One region of the Streptomyces sp. NPDC104581 genome, then DNA from elsewhere that is predicted to be linked to it. Evidence: riboswitches for the same ligand, from Rfam matches in the RefSeq annotation. Region 1 holds a riboswitch; each other region holds the start of a gene.
What was found. A riboswitch is a leader RNA that binds a small molecule or an ion and turns the genes downstream of it on or off. The one in region 1 is predicted to bind cyclic di-AMP.
Positions count from the first base shown of each region.

Region 2: linked by a shared signal. The riboswitch ahead of ACZ61E_RS12275 (peptidoglycan DD-metalloendopeptidase family protein) and the one ahead of ACZ61E_RS01890 (transglycosylase SLT domain-containing protein) in region 1 are both predicted to bind cyclic di-AMP.
Region 3: linked by a shared signal. The riboswitch ahead of ACZ61E_RS09550 (transglycosylase family protein) and the one ahead of ACZ61E_RS01890 (transglycosylase SLT domain-containing protein) in region 1 are both predicted to bind cyclic di-AMP.

Region 1 covers NZ_JBVJNN010000002.1:65,413-67,668, reverse strand. Annotated here, with positions in the region: gene ACZ61E_RS01895 (SRPBCC family protein) at 1-284, shown strand, start outside; gene ACZ61E_RS01890 (transglycosylase SLT domain-containing protein) at 405-1,148, opposite strand; cyclic di-AMP (ydaO/yuaA leader) riboswitch at 1,153-1,313, opposite strand; gene ACZ61E_RS01885 (right-handed parallel beta-helix repeat-containing protein) at 1,757-2,256, opposite strand, start outside.
Region 2 covers NZ_JBVJNN010000011.1:149,719-151,974, reverse strand. Annotated here, with positions in the region: gene ACZ61E_RS12285 (DUF6126 family protein) at 1-24, shown strand, start outside; gene ACZ61E_RS12280 (tyrosine-protein phosphatase) at 50-853, opposite strand; cyclic di-AMP (ydaO/yuaA leader) riboswitch at 1,267-1,425, shown strand; gene ACZ61E_RS12275 (peptidoglycan DD-metalloendopeptidase family protein) at 1,430-2,256, shown strand, end outside.
Region 3 covers NZ_JBVJNN010000008.1:58,546-60,801, reverse strand. Annotated here, with positions in the region: gene ACZ61E_RS09555 (transglycosylase family protein) at 1-666, shown strand, start outside; cyclic di-AMP (ydaO/yuaA leader) riboswitch at 925-1,100, shown strand; gene ACZ61E_RS09550 (transglycosylase family protein) at 1,104-1,781, shown strand; gene eno (phosphopyruvate hydratase) at 2,029-2,256, shown strand, end outside.

The DNA.
Region 1 (2,256 bases):
CGCCGCCCGGCTTCACGGCCGGCGAGATCCCGGCGGGGCCGGTCACGGACGTACGGGCGCCGGAGGTCCTCGCGTACGCCTGGCAGCCGGAGGGCGAGGTCCGCTGGGAGCTGCGCGCCGGGACGGGGCACGGGCCCCGGCTGGTCCTCACCCAGACGGGCCCGCACGACTTCGACGCGGAGGCGGCGGAGGCGGCGTGGCGGGCGCGGGTGCGGGACCTGGCGGCGGACTTGGCGGCGGGGCCCGCGGACGCCCGGGACGGCGGGGCGGCCGGTCCCTCCTGAGCCGCCGGACGGCGTCGCATCGGCCCGCCCCGGCCCGGCCCGGACGGCGGACAGCCCGAGGCCGGGCGGGCTGCTCCGCGCAGTCCGTCCGGCCTCGGGGTCACGCCATGACCGTCCCGATCAGTAGGGGCCGTTCACGTTGTCGATCGAGCCGTAGCGGTCGGCCGCGTAGTTGCACGCCGCCGTGATGTTCGCGACCGGGTCGTACGGGTCGGTCGCGGTGCCGGGCACGTGGTACGCCTCGAAGGTCGGGGCGATGACCTGGAGCAGGCCCTTCGACGGCGTGCCGGCCGCCGCGTTGGAGTCCCAGTTGTTGATGGCCTGGGGGTTGCCACCGGACTCGCGCATGATGTTGCGGTGGATCCCGTCGTACGAACCGGGGATGCCGTTCTGCGCCATGACGTCCAGCGCCTCGCGGATCCAGCCGTCGAGGTCGTTGGTGTACGACTTCGCGGCCGTCTCGACGGCTTCGCCGGTCTCGCCCGGCGCGTTCTCGGTCGACGCGGTCGGGGCCGCCGCCTTCGGCTTGCCCGAGAGCTTCAGCTTCAGGCCGGGGTGTATCAGCGACGGGTCCTCGCCGACGGCGGCGCGGTTGGTCTTGTACAGAGCCTTCCAGCCACCGCTCACGGAACGGGCGTCCGCGATCTTGGCCAGCGATTCGCCCTTCGCGACGGTGTGGGTCACCTTCGCGGCGGCCGTGGCGGCCGTCGGGGCCTTGACGGGCTGCTGCGGGGCGGGGGCGGCGCCCGCCGTGGTGGCGGCCACCAGGGGCAGGGCGAGTGCGGCGCTGCCGGTGCCGAGGGCGATGAGGCGGCGGGCGAGCGGACTGGTGCGGGAACGGCGGTGCTTACCCGGTGCGGGCATGACGAAATCCTCTCCGTCGCCTGCGAGGTGAGCTGTCGGGTTCGGGCGGGAGATGCCCGGCCGCGCTTTCGGCGCGGCTTCACCCCGAGCCGGTCCGGCATTGCCGGACCGGCGACTTACCTGGGTCCCCCGCTCCTGCCGTACGTGAATGGGTGGGTGCGGTTTCCGGGCAGCGGCAGGATTCGGCGTTCCGCCCGGAATGACGAGAACGTAAGCGAGAACGTCCGGGCGAAACAAGTCCTGAATTCACCGCACCCCGCCATTCACTGATCCAATGGCGAACAATTCGAATTCCCGCCCGGCGGTACGGACCCTCAACTTTCCTTTCCCGCACGGGAGGTGGGAACGGACACGGGAGAAACACACCCGCCAAATCTGTGACACACATCACGGACTATTGATGCAACCGCCCGGCGACAACACGGCCCAGAAAGGGACAAGTTGGTTCCTGAGCGCACATAACACCCGCTCCGCAAAGCGGACAAAATACAATCTTCCACCTTTGGCGATATGCACTTTGTGTCAGAAAAGCGCCTTCCGTACGGCTCCCCTCACAGAGCCGTACGGAAGGCGCGCCGCGGGGCTCCCGCCCCGCCGTCGACGGGGTGTCAGCCGGCCGTTCGCCCGGCGCCGGGACCGCCCGTGATCACGAAGCTCGATCCCGGCTCGACCAGCACGTCTCCCTCGGCCGAGTTGGTGATGGTCACGTCCGTGAGCGTCGCGTTGCCGCGGGCGCCGCCCATCGCGAGGATGCCGGAACCGTTGTTCGACCTGTCGATCGACACACCGCTGATCTCGACGTCGGGGACGTTGCCGCCGCCGTTCTTGAACTGAATGCCGTCATACGTCGAGTCGGAGATCTCGGTGTCCCTGATCTTCACCCCGGTGATGTCGCGGCTCGCCGGGAAAATCGTGATCGCGCCGAACTCCTGGTCCTCGTTCCAGAAAGCGCCGCCGGTGCGGTGCAGCGCGTTTCCGGTGAGCAGGGTCTCGCCCGAGAAGGGCAGCGGATCGTGGTCCGTCGCGAGCATGATTCCAGGGTAGTTGGCCGTATCGGCGATCAGGTTGTTCTGCACCTTGTTGCCGTAACCGCCGTATATCGCGACGC
Region 2 (2,256 bases), on a different contig from region 1:
GAGGCGGGCGCGCAGGGCCGCTAGGGTCTGTCCGGGCGGGCCGGACGTGCTACGTCTCGTCGACCAGACGGCTCCGCAGCCGCTCGCGCCTCTCGTCCGTCAGGCCCAGGCCGTCCGTGAGGTAGCGGTCGATGCTGCCCCACGTCTCCTCCATCGTCGTGAAGGCCGTTTCGAGGTACTCGGCCCGCGCGTCGAACAGCGGCGCCAGCAGCTCCATCACCTCGGGCGAGGTCCCGTCCGGCGCCGTGCCGCTGCGGCGTACCCGGTACCTGCGGTGCGGCTCGTTCGACTTCAGGTAGTCCGCCTCGATCGCGTCCCGCTCCACCCCCACGGCGAGCAGCGACACGGCGATGGAGAGACCGGCCCGGTCCTTGCCCGCGGCGCAGTGCATCAGGGCGGGCAGGCTCTCCTCGGCCAGGGCGTGCAGCACGCGCCGGTGCTCGGCGGTGCGGTCCAGAATGATCGAACGGTACGAAGCGGACATCCGGGCCACGCCCTTGCCGTCGGCGAGGATCGACCGGAGCTGGTCGAGATCCCCGTCGCGGACCATCTTCCAGAACTCGGTCCCGTCGGCCGGGTCGGTGAGCGGGATGTTCACATTGCGTACGCCGATCAGCTCGACGTCCAGACCGTCCAGCTTCTGGTCGGCCGCGTTGCGGAAGTCGAAGACCGTGTGCAGTTCCAGTGACGTGAGGAACGCGGTGTCCTCGGCCGTGGCGTGCGCGAGATGACCGCTGCGGAAGAGCCGGCCGTACCGCACGCGCCGTCCGTCGGAGGTCGGCAGGCCGCCCACGTCGCGGAAGTTGCGTACACCGGCCAGTTCGGGCTCGGTCGTCGGGACCGGCTGCGGCACCTCGTGCGTCACGTGAGCTCCTCCGCGTCTGCGGCCGGCGCTCGTCGCCGACGCTGTCGCGCTCCGACTTTACGACATCGGTTTCCGGCGAGATCACTGCGCGATTGCGGCTTCTGTCCGTATTGGAGGATTCAACCCAACGTGCCCTGTTCGCGGGTGAGATGGGGGCAGATCGTCCACGGCTGGTGAGCCAGATCATATCCGTGACGGTGTGTGGCGGCGCCGGGAAGGGGAATTGGGGCGGCGCACGGAATTCGAAGATCCGTAATCCACGCAGGGTGACCACTCACGGAGACCGGTATTCGACGACGTATTGCCGGAGGAATACGACGGCTTGTCCGCGTCGGTGCACGCGGCTTACCGTCACCGCAATCCGAGCGGATCGCCGAATCCTGCCGCCGTTCGGAATCCGCATCCACCCAGCACCCATCCACGTGTGGCAGGAGCGGGGGACCCAGGTAGTACGCCGGTCCGGACTTCCGGAACGGCTCGGGGTGAAGTCGCGTCACGGCGCGGCCGGGCATCTCCAGCCCGAACCCGACAGCTCACCTCGCAGGCGCCGGAGAGGAATCCGCCATGCCCGGAAAGGGTAAGCACCGTCGTCCGAGGACCAACCCGATCACCCGCGGATTCGTCGCCGCCGGAACGGGTGGCGCCGCCATCGCAATTCCGCTCATCGGTGCCACCGGCGCGCACGCCGCCGAACAGGCCGCCGCCCCGTCCGTCGCGCCGGAGCGCGCCGCGCACGCCGCCCCCGCCACGCAGACGCCCAAGCAGGCCGCCACCGCCAAGACCGTCAAGACGTACTCGGTCAAGGCCGGCGACTACCTCGCCAAGATCGCCGCGACGCAGAAGGTCAGCGGCGGCTGGCACAAGCTGTACAAGGACAACCGCGCGGCCGTCGGCGACGACCCGTCGCTGATCCACCCGGGCCTGAAGCTCACCATCGGCGCGAAGAGCAAGGCGTCCTCCGAGGGCAAGGCCCGGACCACCCCGGAGAAGCCGGCCCCGGCCGAACCCGCGCCGGCCGAGCCCGCGCCGGAGGCCGACACCACCTCGGCGAACGAGCCCGCCGCCCAGAGCGGCAGCTCCGGGTACACCGCGCCCGTCGACGGCGCGAGCGCCACCACCGCCTACCGCGCGGCCGGCGGCAGCTGGGCCAGCGGCTACCACACCGGTGTCGACTTCGCGGCCGCCACGGGCACCACCGTCAAGGCGGTCGGCCCCGGCACCGTCGTCTCGGCCGGCTGGGCCGGGTCCTACGGCAACGAGGTCGTCATCAAGCACGACGACGGCCAGTACTCGCAGTACGCCCACCTTTCCTCGCTCGCCGTCACCGCGGGCCAGACCGTCGCGGGCGGCGACCAGATCGGCCTCTCCGGTTCCACCGGCAACTCCACGGG
Region 3 (2,256 bases), on a different contig from region 1:
CAGATCGCCGTCGCGGAGAAGATCCTCGACGCGCAGGGGCCGACCGCGTGGCCGACGTGCGCGCTGATCACCGGTCTCACGGCGGACGCCGACAGCGCTCCGGACGGTGAGCCCTCCGGCGGTGCCACCGAGGAGCCGGAGACGCCCGCCGAGCCCGAGCCCGAGCCGACCGAGACGGCCGTCCTGCCCGCCGCTCCCGAGTCGGTGCCCCCCTCCGGTCAGTTCGGCCGTGACTCCGCCGCCGGCGGCGAGAAGCCCGGCACGGGGGAGTCGAGCGCGCGGCCGAGCACCGAGGCCGGCACGGGCAAGGGCAAGCACCGCGGCGAGCCGGCCCCCGAGAGCGACGCGACGACCGGTTCGCCGGAGTCGGCGGACGGTTCGGGCGGTTCTGACGCCTCGGCGGAGGCGGGCGATCCCGGCACGTCCGGCGAGGCGCGTGATAGCGGTCGTCATGCCTCACGGGGTGACGGTTCGGCACGCGACGACGCCGCCGCCGAGGGCTCGTACACCGTCCGCTCCGGCGACAACCTGTGGGCCATCGCGGACGAGCAGAAGGTGGAGGGTGGCTGGCCCGCCCTGTACGAGGCGAACCGTGAGGTCGTGGGCTCCGACGCCGATCTGATCCTGCCGGGCCAGAGCCTCGATCTGGCCGTGGGTCAGGGGTAGTTAGGCGGACTATGTCCGTATCTGCGCAAGTGAGACAAGCGTCTCTTCGCCCCAACTGACACGGTCTGCCCGGCAACTCACCCCACGTCCTTTCCGACCTGCGTAAACAGAGGTTTCCTCGGGGCGGGACGGGCGAATCATCCCGGATGTTCCGTCTTTGAACATCCGGGATGCCTGTGTTTAACGTCTTAACCGCTCGCACCGCGGGCACCGTCGACCGTCACGCCGAATCCTGCCGTCGGTCGGGGGGAGTACTCGTCGCGTCAAGCGCCGAAGGCAGGAGCGGGGGACCCAAGGTAAGTGCCGGTCATCACGGCCGGCTCGGGGTGCAGCCGTGCGCGGGAGGACGTGAAGACGTTCTCCGGCGGCGCGGCCGGGCAACTCACTTGGCCCGAACCCGACAGCTCACCTCGCAGGCGTCGGTGAGGAGATCACGCATGCTGTTTTCCAGCAACTCAGGCAAGGGCAAGCACCGCCGTCCCTCCAGGACCGTCCGCTACGCCACCCTCGCCGGCATCACCGGTGCCGCTGTCGCGGCCCCGCTGCTCGGCGCCACCTCCGCCTCCGCCGCCACCACCGCCGAGTGGGACGCCGTCGCCCAGTGCGAGTCCGGCGGCAACTGGTCGATCAACACCGGCAACGGCTACTACGGCGGCCTCCAGTTCTCCGCCTCCACCTGGGCCGCGTACGGCGGCAGCGCCTTCGCCTCCAGCGCCGACCAGGCGTCGAAGGCCCAGCAGATACAGATCGCCGAGAAGGTCCTGGCGGGCCAGGGCAAGGGTGCCTGGCCGAGCTGCGGCGTCGGCCTGTCCAACGCCTCGAACGACGCCGGCTCCGCCGAAGCGGCCCCGGAGCAGTCCGCCCCCGAGGCGCAGCCGGCCCCGCGGAAGGCCGAGCCGCGCACCGAGCAGGAGCAGCCCGCCTCGCGTGGCGAGACGCGCGGCCCGGTCAAGAAGGGCGACGGCGAGTACAAGGTCAAGGCCGGTGACACCCTCTCCAAGATCGCCGAGGCCGAGAAGGTCGAAGGCGGCTGGAAGAAGCTGTTCAAGCTGAACAAGGACATCGTCGAGAAGGCCGATGTCATCTTCCCGGGTCAGCAGCTCCACCTGAGCTGACCCTTCCCCGGAACCCCGGCCCCGGCCCGGCGCGCCTCACTCCCCCCGGACGCGCCGGGTCCGGGGCCGGGGTCCGTCCGCCGGGTGAATCGGCGTGACTCCGGTGCGACATTCGCCGCACATCGTGCATTCCGGACTCTTTTCGTCCCAGCGGGCGGGCATCGGCCGACCCTCGCCCGGGAGCCGGTTAGGCTCATGCCGCAGGACCAATGAGGCCCCGCACCAACGCGTCACATCCCAGAAGGAGATGCTCGTGCCGTCCATCGACGTCGTCGTAGCCCGGGAAATCCTTGACTCCCGAGGCAACCCAACGGTCGAGGTCGAGGTCGGCCTCGACGACGGCAGCACCGGCCGTGCTGCTGTCCCCTCCGGTGCCTCCACCGGCGCGTTCGAGGCCCTCGAACTCCGTGACGGTGACCCGAACCGCTACCAGGGCAAGGGTGTCGAGAAGGCCGTCCTCGCCGTCATCGAGCAG